2 linked regions of the Bdellovibrio bacteriovorus str. Tiberius genome follow. The protein of the gene in region 1 binds, or shares a complex with, the protein of each later gene. Links are inferred from orthologs where the notes say so. Each region holds a gene or a part of one and is shown on either strand. Other genes may lie near its edges. The genes, in order: mfd and uvrA.

The links.
Region 2: the proteins of mfd (region 1) and uvrA are in contact, whole or in part, in a crystal structure (PDB 4DFC), measured with the Escherichia coli proteins. The link is inferred for Bdellovibrio bacteriovorus str. Tiberius from one-to-one orthologs.

The regions. Positions count from the first base shown.
Region 1 is NC_019567.1:3,964,764-3,971,728, forward strand. What follows is about bases 1-4,035. They hold mfd (transcription-repair coupling factor), read left to right. Parts: upstream 1-316; coding sequence 317-3,835; downstream 3,836-4,035. Other genes in these bases: BDT_RS18795 (NADH-quinone oxidoreductase subunit A), read right to left, coding at 1-88; BDT_RS18805 (RCC1 domain-containing protein), read left to right, coding at 3,900-4,035. In the rest of the region: more of BDT_RS18805, read left to right, coding at 4,036-5,144; BDT_RS18810 (hypothetical protein), read right to left, coding at 5,145-6,122; BDT_RS18815 (glycoside hydrolase family 3 protein), read left to right, coding at 6,313-6,965. UniProt on the Escherichia coli protein: Couples transcription and DNA repair by recognizing RNA polymerase (RNAP) stalled at DNA lesions. Mediates ATP-dependent release of RNAP and its truncated transcript from the DNA, and recruitment of nucleotide excision repair machinery to the damaged site.
Region 2 is NC_019567.1:2,507,736-2,513,861, reverse strand. Bases 1,725-4,920 are described here. They hold uvrA (excinuclease ABC subunit UvrA), read left to right. Parts: upstream 1,725-2,119; coding sequence 2,120-4,720; downstream 4,721-4,920. Other genes in these bases: BDT_RS11960 (DUF475 domain-containing protein), read left to right, coding at 4,819-4,920; BDT_RS11970 (hypothetical protein), read left to right, coding at 1,725-2,011. In the rest of the region: BDT_RS11980 (Fur family transcriptional regulator), read left to right, coding at 1-346; more of BDT_RS11970, read left to right, coding at 746-1,724; more of BDT_RS11960, read left to right, coding at 4,921-5,850; BDT_RS11955 (DMT family transporter), read right to left, coding at 5,885-6,126. UniProt on the Escherichia coli protein: The UvrABC repair system catalyzes the recognition and processing of DNA lesions. UvrA is an ATPase and a DNA-binding protein. A damage recognition complex composed of 2 UvrA and 2 UvrB subunits scans DNA for abnormalities.

The sequences.
Region 1 (6,965 bases):
GGATCGCTGTCAGATAGTACTTAACAGAAATCTTTGTCTCCTTTTTCTCAATACCAGGAATACCGCACTCGTAAGGCTCGTACTTCACAGGGTTGTATACCGGTTTTGTCCCAGTAATATTGGCAGCAAGCCAAACTAAAAAGGCTCCAAAAAGAGCAATGAAAATGACGATGAATATGACTCCACCGAGTGGCACTAGTCCCTCCAAAGTTGTCGTTATTATTTGGATTTCAATTAGTTATATATGTGTCGTCAGTGAAAACCAAGAAATATGAATGGAAACAAGGCGATAAGCGTGGCAAGATGAGCCCACCAAATGAAAGCCGAAAGCACTCACACAAGACTCGAATCCATCCTGGAAAGAGCCTTTGAAACAACTCGCGGAAAGATTCAAGTCACCGGGGCGGCGTCTCCGCTGGCACTTGCTTACTTTTTGTCGCAGACTTACTCTAAAAAAATCAACGGCTTGCCGCATCTTGTTGTGACTGGCAGTCATCGTGAAGCGGTGACCTTGCAAGCCTTGCTGGAGTTCTTCGACCCGAGTCGTCATAGTCATATTCTGCCCGCTTTCGATGTTTCACCCTACTCCGGACTCTATCCCAACACCCAAGTCGTCGCAGACCGGGTTCGCTTCCTGGCAAAAGCTCAAGTCGCCAAAGCCGGAGAAATCTTCATATCCTCAGTTGACGCGCTGATGCAGAAAACCCTTCCGATGAAGATCCTGAAGGATCACTCCAAAACCGTTCGCGCCGGAGATGAGCTTCCCGAGAACCTTTCGGACTATTTCTCGTCCTTAGGTTACACCGCGGCTCCGATGGTTGAAGACAAGGGTCAGTTTGCGGTTCGCGGTGGTATCGTGGACATCTATCCACCCACCGAAAATCAACCCGTGCGCATGGATCTGTTCGGCGATCAGGTGGAAAGCCTTCGTCATTTCAGTGTGGCGGATCAAAGAAGCTCGGACGAAATTCAATCCTTTGTTCTGACTCCGGCCCGCGAAGTTCTTTATCGCGACGAAACCCATGAAAGACTTTTGCAACGGGTGCGCGCCTCGCTTGAGGACCGCAAGGTGGACAAGGCTGAAGCCGAAGAAACCCTGCGATCTCTGGTGCTAAAGAATGCCTTTCCGGGCATTGAATTCCTGCTTCCTTATTTCTATGGCGAACTTGCCACGCCGGCCGATCATTTCCCGGGCGCTTTGAATCTGTGGTTCCTGGATCCGGTGGAGATCTCGCGCTGTGCGGATGAAATGTGGGGGGAACTAAAAGCCGATCACCGCACCAGCGACGCTCACGTGATCCGCCCTGAGCTTGAAGACATCTACGTGAACTTTGAAACTTTGGCCTATCCGCTGAACTCGCGTCAGGTGTATTTTTCTTCCCTGGAATATTTCGACGAAGAAAACTCGGATGATTCCCGGGTTGAGTATCGTACGGCAATGACTCAGGATTTTACAAACCTGGCATTAGCCAACGCGGTCGGCACCGAACCGTGGTTGCAGGCTGCGGCCAACAAACTTCATCGCTGGCGTGATGAGGGTTATCGCATCTTTGTCAGCACCAAAAATCAGTCCCATATCGACCGGTTGTCTTTGGTGTTTGAAAAGCTGGAGCTAAAAGCCGTTCGCACCAGCAGCGATGAATACCGCTGGGATTCGTGGCTGCAGGAACAGGATCGTGAACAAAACATCGTTCACATCGTGCCCCGTTACCTGGCTGAGAGCCTGCGCCTGGAGGAAGAAAAGATCATCTTCCTGCGCGATGAGGACTTCTATGGTAAAAAACAGCGCTCTAAAGAATCCAGTGGCGCCCAGGATTTCCAAAAGCAGGCCAAGCGTCTTTCCTTCGGTGATTTGAAACCGGGTGATCTGGTTGTTCACACCAAGCACGGGATCGGCCAGTACGAAGGCCTGAAGATCATGAATATCAGCGGCGTCGAATCTGAATACATTCAGGTCGGCTATAAGGATAAAGACAAACTTTATCTGCCCGTGTACCGCGTAGGTCAGCTGCAAAAGTTCTCGGGTGCTGGCACCAGCATCCTGGACAAACTGGGCGGCACAGCCTGGGAAAAAACCAAAGCCAAGGTCAAATCCCATGTGCGCGACATCGCCGCGGACTTGCTGGCTCTTTATGCCAAGCGCGCAGAAATGCACCGCCCGGCTTTTGTGATCAAAGAAGATGAAGTGCTGATGTTTGATAACGGCTTCCCTTACGAGGAAACCGACGATCAGCTTCGCGCCATCAATGACATCCGCAAAGATTTAAAATCCACGAAGCCCATGGATCGTCTGGTTTGCGGTGATGTGGGCTTTGGTAAAACCGAAGTCGCAATGAGGGCCGCCTTCTTTGCCATTCAAGCCCGCAAACAAGTGGCGGTGCTGGCGCCGACGACTGTGTTGACCTTCCAGCACTTTGAAACCTTCAAAAAACGCTTCGAAGGCTGGCCCGTGGACATCCGCGTGCTGAATCGTTTCGTGACTCCCGCCGAAGTGAAAAAGACTTTGCAGGATTTGAAAGACGGAAAAGTTGATTTGATCGTCGGCACCCACAAATTGCTGGGGTCATCGATTGCTTACAAGGATTTAGGTCTTTTGATTATCGACGAAGAACAAAAGTTCGGCGTCACACATAAAGAGAAAATCAAAAAAATCAAAACCAGCGTCGACACCCTGACACTGTCAGCAACGCCGATTCCGCGCACCCTGAACATGGCGCTAGTCGGGATTCGCGATTTAAGTTTAATCAACACCGCGCCGGTGGATCGTCTGCCGACCCGCACCTTTGTGACAAAGTTTGATGCCGAAACCATCCGCAAAGCCGTGACGGCTGAAATTTCCCGCGGTGGTCAGGTGTATTTTATCCATAACCGCATTGAATCCATCTATGGCCTGGTGGATGAACTTCGCCAGATCGTACCGGAAGCGCGCATTCGTGTGGCCCACGGACAGATGGAAGAACACGAGCTTGAAAAAGCGATGCTGGCTTTCTTCCATCACGAAATTGATGTTTTGGTGTGTACGGCGATTGTGGAATCCGGCATGGACGTGCCGCGCGCAAACACCATGTTCATCGATACGGCGCACTTGTTTGGTCTTTCCCAGCTTTATCAGCTGCGCGGACGCGTGGGCCGATCCAAGACACGTGCTTACTGCTATTTGATGATGCCAAGAAATCACAAGCTCGATAAAGAGCAGCAAGAGCGTCTGAAAATCATTCAGGAAAACACCGCCCTTGGCAGCGGCATCAAGATTGCCCAGTACGATCTGGAACTTCGCGGTTCCGGAAACATCCTGGGTGAAGAACAATCCGGTCACGTGAACTCGGTCGGTTATGAGATGTACATGGATCTTCTGAATGAAGCCCTGGCAGAAGCCAAGGGTGAATCGGTTGAAGACATGGATCTGGATCCGGAACTGAATTTGAAAATTCCGGCGCTTATTCCGGATGCTTACATCAAGGACATCCGCATTCGTCTGGGTTACTACAAAGCGCTTGCCGACATCACTTCCAACGAAGAACTAGATCGCATCGAAGAAGAGCTGCGGGATCAGTTTGGACCGATCCCGGAACAAACCGTGAACTTGATGGGCCTTATGCTGATTCGTCGTCAGTGTAAAGAGCTGGGCGTTCGTGATATCAGTGCCGGATTGAAATCCATCTCTTTGATCTTCACCGAAAAAACCAAACTGAGCCCTGAAAAAGTGATTCAGCTGGCGATCCGTGAAAGCAAAAAGTATTCACTGACTCCGGACAACCGCCTGAACATCAAAATGAGCACCATCACCTGGTCTGCGGTTCACGAAGAAATCGATACCCTGCTTCGTCTCATCTAAAGATTTCCGTGTTTCAAAGTGAGACTACTTAAGACGGCGTCATAATACTCCGATAAGTTTTCATATGAAATACCGACTTCTGTACGTATCTTTTCTGGTAATTTCCTTTGCCATACTTAGTACAGGCTGCAGTCTTGATGCCGATCTCTTTTCAAAAGACTTAGCAAGTATCGACGACAATACCCACAATAACTTTTTGGCTTCCAAGCTTTCCGCTGGCGCCAACCACACGTGCCAGCTTAAGGCGGATGGATCTGTCTGGTGCTGGGGCCGCAATGTCTGGGGCGAACTTGGAAATGGCACCAACACCGACAGCACCGCTCCCGTCAGCGTTCTTGATCCCGGTGTTCACTACGACAGCATTTCGGTCACCGATAATTTCGCCTGCGGTCTGACATCGCAAGGCGCCGTTCGTTGCTGGGGAAGCAATTCCAGCGGTCAGCTGGGCAATGGGGTCTTGGATTCCAACATCCCCTTGCAGGTGCAAGGATTGGAATCCGGCGTGATCTCTGTTTCCACCTCGGGGGAACGATGGGGAAATTATGGCTACGCGTGCGCCCTGCTCGCAGATAAAACAGTGAAATGCTGGGGATATCACCCTGCAAATATTGGCAACGGCACGAATTCCAGCGCAACACCCGTGACAGTCGCTGGCCTGACGGGCGCAGTGCAAATTTCCACGGGTCGTGGTCACACTTGCGCCCTGCTGGAATCCAAAAATGCGGTCTGCTGGGGCGGCAACGCCGGGGGACAGTTGGGCGATGGCACCGGAATGGATTCAGCAATTCCGGTGCAAGTCAGCGGACTGACCAATGTTAAAAAAATTCTGGCAGCCTCTGCATCCTGGTTAAACGGTGGTTTTAGCTGTGCGCTGATGGAAAACGGCACCGTGAAGTGCTGGGGGATTAATAGCAATGGAACTCTTGGAAACAACAACAACGCCGTCACTCATTCGCTCAGCCCCGTGGATGTATTTGGTCTGACGGATATCGAAGACTTGGCGATCGCTTACGGAAATGATTCCAATGGCAACGGCACGGCGTGCGCCATTCATCAAAGCGGACAGGTTTCTTGCTGGGGATCAAACTCCAGCGGCATGGTGGGTGACGGCACTTACAATCCAACGTTCATCCCACTGCAGGTGAATAATCTTATCAGTCGCCAAACCGCCGTCGCTCTGGGCGAAGGCGGCGACAACGGATGCGGTCACACGTGCGCGCTAAATGATCTGGGAAATTTCAAATGTTGGGGTGCGAATGGGTCCGGTCAGCTGGGTGATGGAACCACCACCGACCGTCTGGCACCCTGATTAGAATTCTAAACGAAGACCACCACCGAACAGGAAGTCCGTCGTGGTGTCTGGATCATCAGGGGCTTCCGTCTTCGCGTACTGAGTCGCATAGACATCAATAAAGGTGTTCTCAAGTCCCCAACTAAACGTGCTTTGCTTCGCCGTTTCGTAATCGATCCAATCCAGTTGAATCAGCATTCCCACGGTGTAGTTGTAACCCATCTGAGTCGTGGCCGAGAAAGAATCCGTCGCGCTTTTTTCAGAAAATCCCATCTGCCAAACATTGATACCCACATAAGGCGCAACGTACGGTTCATTCATCAGCATGTCTGCCGTGAATTTGAAACCAATTCCGTACTTGGTGATTTCCAAACTGCGGTCACTGTTTCCGTCCACTTTACCGACGCCATATAAAGCGCCTGCGGCTAAAGAGCCCAGCATGAAATTGTATTTATAGTCCAAACCCAGCTGAATCAGATTCACCGTGTCCGAACCAAAAACGGCTTTGTAGGATTGACCGTCCAAAGTGGAAATGAAGTTTTTAAATTCGATCGCCTCATAATCAAACGACACATAGGTTCCGTGAGTTTCGCGTCGGACTTTATAGTCCGCCAGATTATCCTGACGGATCTGCACTTCCACCAGCGGCAGATGTTCCAGGGCCGGGCTTGGAGTGGGTTCGGCGTATCTTTGCACCGGAGCTTCAATCACCGCCGGCTCTTCAGGAACTGGAACGGCCTCTTCGGTTTCAGCGGTGGAGGTTTCTTCAGATGTTGTTGTGGATTCTTCAGCGAACGGATCAGAATCTTCATCCACATCGGTGGTTTCCACAGGGGAAAGATCATCGAAATCGGCCGGAGCTTGTTGCTGCTGTTGAATTTCGACATCATCGGCAGCTTCCACTTCCTGCTCGATATCTTGAGCATAGGCAGAAAAGCCCACCATCAAGGTCAGCAGAATACATACTTTTGATTTAAGACTTTGGTGCAATTTCATGCTGTCTCTCAAATCTCGTCTGGCCTCGTAGGGGCCAAGTGATAGTCTGAATCTTATGAACAAGTATATCAGGGGAATCCTTAGGAATTTTAGTTTTTGTCTGCTGATTCTTGTTTTTCCCCACCTTGTACTAGCTTCTGGTCCTTCGGCTGACAAGCTGTCAAAAGTCATCGATTTCAAGATCAAACAAATGAGTCCTGAAGAAAAAGTCGGACAGCTTTTCATCGTCGGCTTTCCCCATAAAAACGTCGCTCCGGATCTGGAATCCTTTATCGCGAAATACAAACCCGGATCATTCCTGCTATTTAAACGCAATATGATTTCAGCCCCGCAGATTCGGGAGCTGAATCTGGCGCTTTATAAAGCAAGCTACAAACATTCTAAACTTCCACCACTGATTGCCATCGATCAGGAAGGTGGATCGGTATCCCGCCTGCCGATCACGCCCGCTCCGCCGAATGCATTGGCCCTGGGGCAGACCCAGTCCCCTCTTTTGGCGGAAGAGATGGGCTATCAAACAGGACTATTCCTGCGTGAAGTGGGCTTCAACATGAATCTTGCGCCCGTGCTGGATGTGGTGGACCCCTATTCGACAAGCTTCATTGGTGTCAGATCCTTTGGCTCGGATCCGGAGCTGGTGCGCGACATCGGTGTCGCCTATTCAAAAGGTCTTCTTAAAGCGCGCGTGATCCCCACGGCGAAACACTTCCCGGGCACCGGCAGTCTGAATCAGGATCCGCATCTGACAGTCGTAAAAAACAGCGCGACTTTGGAAGAAATGAAAAGGCGCGATTTGATTCCTTTCATAGGTTATTCAAAAATCGGCGCCAATATTGCGGTGAT
Region 2 (6,126 bases), 1.5 Mb from region 1 along the record:
GCATGAAGGCCGTCGTCACGTCACCGCTCAAGAGCTTTATGAAAAACTGAACAAAGAACATCCGGATATTGGTTTCGCTACTGTCTATCGTTTCCTAAGAACCCTGACTGAAGGCACTTTTGTGACGGAAGTCCGCATGGGTGGTTTGCCAGCTCGTTACGAGCTGACTCCAAAAGGTCACCACGATCACTTGACGTGCGTGAAGTGCGGTAAGATCTGTGAGTTCGAGAATAAAGCCATCGAAGGACTTCAAGAGAAGGTGGCGAATCAGTTTGGATTCAAACTGACTCATCACATCCTGGAGTTGTATGGTGTTTGCCCGTCCTGCCAAGCCAAGAATCTTTAAAGGCGACCGTTGAAAAAGGCCCATCTGACTTCGTTGTCGGGCCTTTCGCTGCTCTCCGACGTGCTTGAAGCACGCCTCCGTTTCGCGAAAAACCCTCCGCCTTGCATCTGGACCTTTTTGAACGGTCTTCGCTCCCGGTATTTTTGGGGACGGGGATCGGGGAATGGCTGCGCTTTGCGGCCGCCCGGATCGCTCGGCTTCGCCATCGCTTGCTTTTGGTCGGGGTCAGGACGTTCAAAAAGGTTCAGCGGCGAGGCGGAGAGTCTCAGCTGTAGCGGAAGCGTACTTAATGTACGCTGGAGTGGAAGATGAGGCTCGACAACGAAGACGAAGGGCCTTTTTCAACGTCCTGTTAAGTCTTGAATTGGAACGGCCGATAAACTCTTTATGAAGTTGGCTATGAAACGGTGGGGAGTTTTCCTGCTGATTCCTCTTATTTTGGGTGTGAGCAGTGGCGGGGTTGTTGAACTCGAAGGCTACTTTAATGCTCGTTACTCGGCTAACTTTTTGAAATCCACTCGTAACGTCAAGTTTGTCATGCCTCCGGGGACGCGGGGGAAAATTGAAGAAACAAAACAGTTTGGTTCAGGTAATTATGGCCTGAAGGTGGAAGTGCTTTCCGGCAAGCATAAGGGAGAGAAGGTTTGGGTATACTACAAACCAGCAAATCCCGGGATGAAGCTTTTTGAAAATTCTGAGGCTGCTGGCGAAGCTTTGGCATCTGCTGAAGTTGAAAAGTCCAAGTCGGTCGAGACTACACGCAAGACTGAGGCTTTGCGTGTTCCTGCGGCGGCTGAAAAGGCCGAAGAAAAACAGGCTGTTCAAGAGCTGAATCAGCAGATTCGTGATGCCAATAAAAAAGTTCAAGAGACCAAGCCTTGTGATGGCTGTGAAGTGGTCAAAGAACAAGCCCGCGATACGGTGCCGAATGATTCTGCGAAAGTTGTCAGCACTTTTGCGCCGAGGGCTTCTTCGGATGCGCCGGTGTTGCGTTCTCCGACTCGCACGGTGAATCCGTTTGGGATTCGTCCGACTCGTTGTCGCACCGTGGGTACTTATGACAGTTGTGTTTTTGAAGGGGACAGTTCCGAGGGGAAATTCAAACTTCGAAATATGGGTCCCAACAAAGTTGTTTCCAAGGGTGACTACCGCATTCGTGAATGGTCTTTCGAATACGAAGCAGGGGCTCGTCAGGATATTGGAATCAGTATCAGTGATTCTCCAAATTCGACGGTCAGTCACACGCAGGAAAGTTACATCATGCTGTTCCCGCGTAAAACCCTGCCGCATATTCGTGTGGAAGGAAATCGTCAGATCGTGACCCTGCCCACTGGGGAAACGGTGACCTACAATGCTCAAACCCGTGAAGTCATCGGGGGTGCCTTTTCTGAAGACGGTCCCATGACTGGCGGAGGCAAAATTCTGGCGCCTGCCAAGGTTTCTTACCGCGGTAACGGCGTCATGGTCCGGGTCGATCGTCGAGGTGAAGAACCACGTCTGCTGGCAAACGGCACGGCGACGGTGACCAAACAAGGCAAATCCTGCAAAGTCCCTGTGCGCGATCTGTGGCCGAATCAGGCTCAGAACTCTCCCGTGCACTTCAAATACTTCTCCGATTCGGATTTCGATACATATCTTAAAAGAAAATGCGGCTTCGGCCTTTAAGAGGTGCCTGGTTGTTTTTTCTGGCTAAGGCGCGTTTAACGCTGCATTGCCAGAAAAAACAACCAGGCACCTTTCCTTTTTACGAGGGGCGTTTTAGACTTTGGAGTTATGTCGCATGCTGAAGATGGAATCGTAGTTAAGGGTGCAAAAGAGCATAATCTGAAGAATGTCAGTGTGACTATTCCGCGCAATAAGATCACCGTATTTACGGGGTTGAGTGGCAGCGGGAAGTCGTCGCTGGCGTTTGATACCGTGTATGCTGAAGGTCAGCGTCGTTATGTGGAAAGTCTTTCTGCTTACGCGCGCAACTTCCTTGAACAGCTTAAAAAACCGGAAGTCGATTCCATCACCGGGCTTTCTCCGGCCATAGCGATTGACCAAAAATCTGTCAGCACCAATCCGCGCTCCACAGTGGGCACGGTGACCGAGATCTATGATTATCTTCGTTTGCTTTTTGCGAAGCTGGGGATTCCCGAGTGTCCGACTCACCACATTCCGGTCAGCAGCCAGACCCCGCAGCAGATCATTGAAGAGGTCTTTAAAAAAGGTGTCGGCACCAAGTTCTTTGTTCTGGCGCCGATGGCTTCCGGTAAAAAGGGTGAGTTCCTGGCGGAATTCCAACGCTGGGCTAAAAAAGGATTCGTGAAAGCCAAAGTCGACGGCAAGATGATTGAACTCGACAAGGCCACAAAACTTGCCAAGACCAAAACGCACGATATTGATCTGGTCGTGGATCAGTTGATTCTGAAGGATTCACTGAAGCTGCGCCTTTCTGAAAGCATCAATACGGCGCTTAGCATGGCCAACGGCCGCGTGATCATTGAAACCCTGGACGGCGAGCGCACGAACTATTCTTTGCACTCGGCGTGTCCAGAGTGTGGTTACAGTTTCCCCGAGATTGAACCTCGTTTGTTCAGTTTCAACAATCCGCGCGGGGCTTGCCCGACGTGCCATGGGTTGGGCACGATCGATCTGGAGGAAGAAGAGCAGTTCTCTGACGGCGAAGTCGGCGGCAAGAAACTGGATAAAGTCGTCTACAAATACAAAGGCAAAAAAACTTCGGACGATGAGGACGAAGAGGGCGAAGAGATGGTTCTGAACGACTGTCCGGATTGCCACGGCGCTCGTTTAAAAAATGAAGCTCTGAATATCCGTCTGGGTGGCAAAACCATTGCCGAGCTTTCCGACCTCGGTGCGATCGAACTGCGCGACTGGGTTGCCAAACTTCAATGGAAATCCAAAGATCAGCTGATTGCTGAAAAAATTGTAAAACAAATTCTGGCGCGTCTGGATTATCTGATTCGCGTGGGCACCGGGTATCTTTCGCTCAGTCGTCCTTCGCGCACCCTGTCCGGTGGCGAAGCCCAGCGCATTCGTCTGGCGACCCAAGTGGGATCATCCTTGATTGGCTGTCTGTATGTCATGGATGAACCAAGCATCGGCTTGCATCCGCGCGATCATCATAGACTTCTTGATATCATCGGCGAACTGAAAGAGCGTGGGAACACCATCTTGTTGGTCGAACACGACGAAGACACCATCCGTTATGCTGACTTCGTGGTCGATCTGGGACCTCGTGCCGGGGTTCTGGGTGGCGAGATGATGGCGCAAGGGACTCCGGATGAGCTGGCGGCCAACCCGAATTCTTTGACCGGAAAATATCTGAACGGTGAAATGCGCATTCCGATCCCGAAAGAACGCCGTAAAGGCAACGGGCAGGTTGTGCGTTTGACCGGAGCCACCGGGAACAACCTGCAAAACGTCGATCTGGAAATCCCACTGGGGACTTTCACCACCGTGACCGGAGTTTCGGGTTCTGGAAAAAGCACCCTGATCATCGATACACTTTACAAGATTTTAGCGCAGCACTTTTATAAGGCTTTGGCGCAACCTTCGCCTTACAAGAAAATTGAAGGCCTGGATAAGATCGACAAGGTCATCGATATCAATCAAAGACCGATCGGGCGCACACCGCGCTCGACACCGGCAACCTATGTCGGATTGTTCCCGATGATTAGGGATTTATTCGCGAATCTGCCGGATTCGAAACTGCGCGGTTACGAGCCGGGGCGTTTCAGTTTTAACGTCAAGGGTGGGCGCTGTGAAACCTGTATGGGCCACGGGCAGATCCGTATGGAGATGCACTTCTTAAGTGACGTCTTCGTGACCTGCGACACCTGTCAGGGCCGTCGTTACAACCGCGAGACTTTGAATATCAAGTACAAATCCAAATCCATCGCGGACGTTCTGGAAATGAGCGTGGGCGAGGCCTTGGAATTCTTCCGCAACCACACTCAGATTTACCGCAAGCTTGAAACCCTGCACCGGGTGGGGCTTGATTACATGACCCTGGGGCAAAGCTCGACAACCCTGTCGGGTGGTGAAGCCCAGCGCGTGAAGCTTTCCAAAGAGCTTTCCCGCCGTGGCACCGGTAAGACGCTTTACATTTTGGACGAACCGACCACGGGTTTGCATTTCGATGACGTCCGCAAACTGGTCGAACTGATTCAGGAACTGGCTGATCAAGGGAACACCGTGCTGGTCATTGAGCACAACATGGAAGTCGTCAAATCGTCGGACTATGTGATTGATCTGGGGCCGGACGGCGGCAAAGGTGGAGGTCAGATCGTGGCCGCCGGAACACCTGAAAAAGTGGCCAAGGTCACTGCCAGTGAAACGGGCAAATTCCTGAAGCCCTTATTAAAATAAAGCTTTAAAAAGACCCGGCTAAAACCGGGTCTTTTGACATCCTGTGTCCCCCGAAGCGGTCCTTGATTCTTTGGGCTGAATCGGTGAAATCTGTGGGAATGAAATACTTTACAGGTTCCTTTGTCTTTACCTTCTTTGGTTTGATCGCCTCGTACTTTGTGGGTCATTTTTATGGCGGCACAGTCGCGGCGGGTTTTCAGGCTTTGTTTATCGCTACGATTCTGGCGATTCTTGAAATCTCTTTGTCTTTCGATAATGCCATCGTGAATGCCGTGGTTTTGAAAGAGATGACTCCGGTTTGGCGTCATCGCTTCCTGACGTGGGGTATGTTGATCGCGGTCTTCGGGATGCGTTTGGTGTTCCCGTTGTTGATCGTGACCTTCATGGCTGACGTCAACCCTTGGGAAGCTCTGGTGATCGCGGCGACCAAGCCGGATGATTACGCCAAGATGATGCTGGATGCTCACTTGCAAGTGGCCGCCTTCGGTGGAAGCTTCCTGTTGATGGTGGCACTGAAGTACTTCTATGACGGCAGCAAAGATCTGCACTGGATCCCGTTCATCGAAAAGCCAACTCGCTACATCGGCAGCAAAGTGGAAGCGATCGAAGTGTGCTTGACCTTGATCATTCTGATCCTGATCACGCACTTCCTGAAAAGCCACGAGCAGCTTCCGTTCCTGATGGCCGGTATGGCGGGCCTGATCACTTATGTGATCGTGGATGGCATCGGTTCGTGGTTGGAAGCGTCTGATGATCAAATCAAAGACGTGCACAAAGCCAGCGCCGGTATGTTCCTGTATCTGGAAGTTCTGGATGCGTCCTTCAGCTTTGACGGTGTTGTGGGCGCGTTTGCGATCACGCACAATCTGTTCATTATCATGATCGGTCTAAGCATCGGGGCGTTCTTCGTGCGTAGCTTGACTATCATGTTCGTGGAAAAAGAAGCCCTGACCAAGTTCGCGTTCCTGGAGCACGGGGCCTTCTATGCGATTGGTTTGCTGGCGATGATCATGCTGGCGGATCCGTTCCTGCATATCCCAGAGTGGTTCACCGGTTTGAGCGGTGGGGTGATCATCCTGACATCCTTCATCTGGTCCCTGAAAAAGGGCGATGTTCAAGCTTCCCACTAAAAATAAAAAGCCTGCTTCAAAGAGCAGGCTTTTTTTAGGTCTTCGGGCTTTCGGTTTTGCTCGCGGTGTCCGTCAGGATCTGCAGAACCGAGGCAATCATAATTATCACCGCCCCCGAAATCTGGAACCAGCTCAGTCGCTCGCTTAAAATTATAAACCCGAAAAGCGCCGCAAACGGGGATTCCAGCAAAAACAGCATGCTTGCAGTGGAATCTGAAAGCACCTTCTGCGTGCGTATCTGCAGGTAAAAGGCGATGATGCTGGACCCAAGGCCCA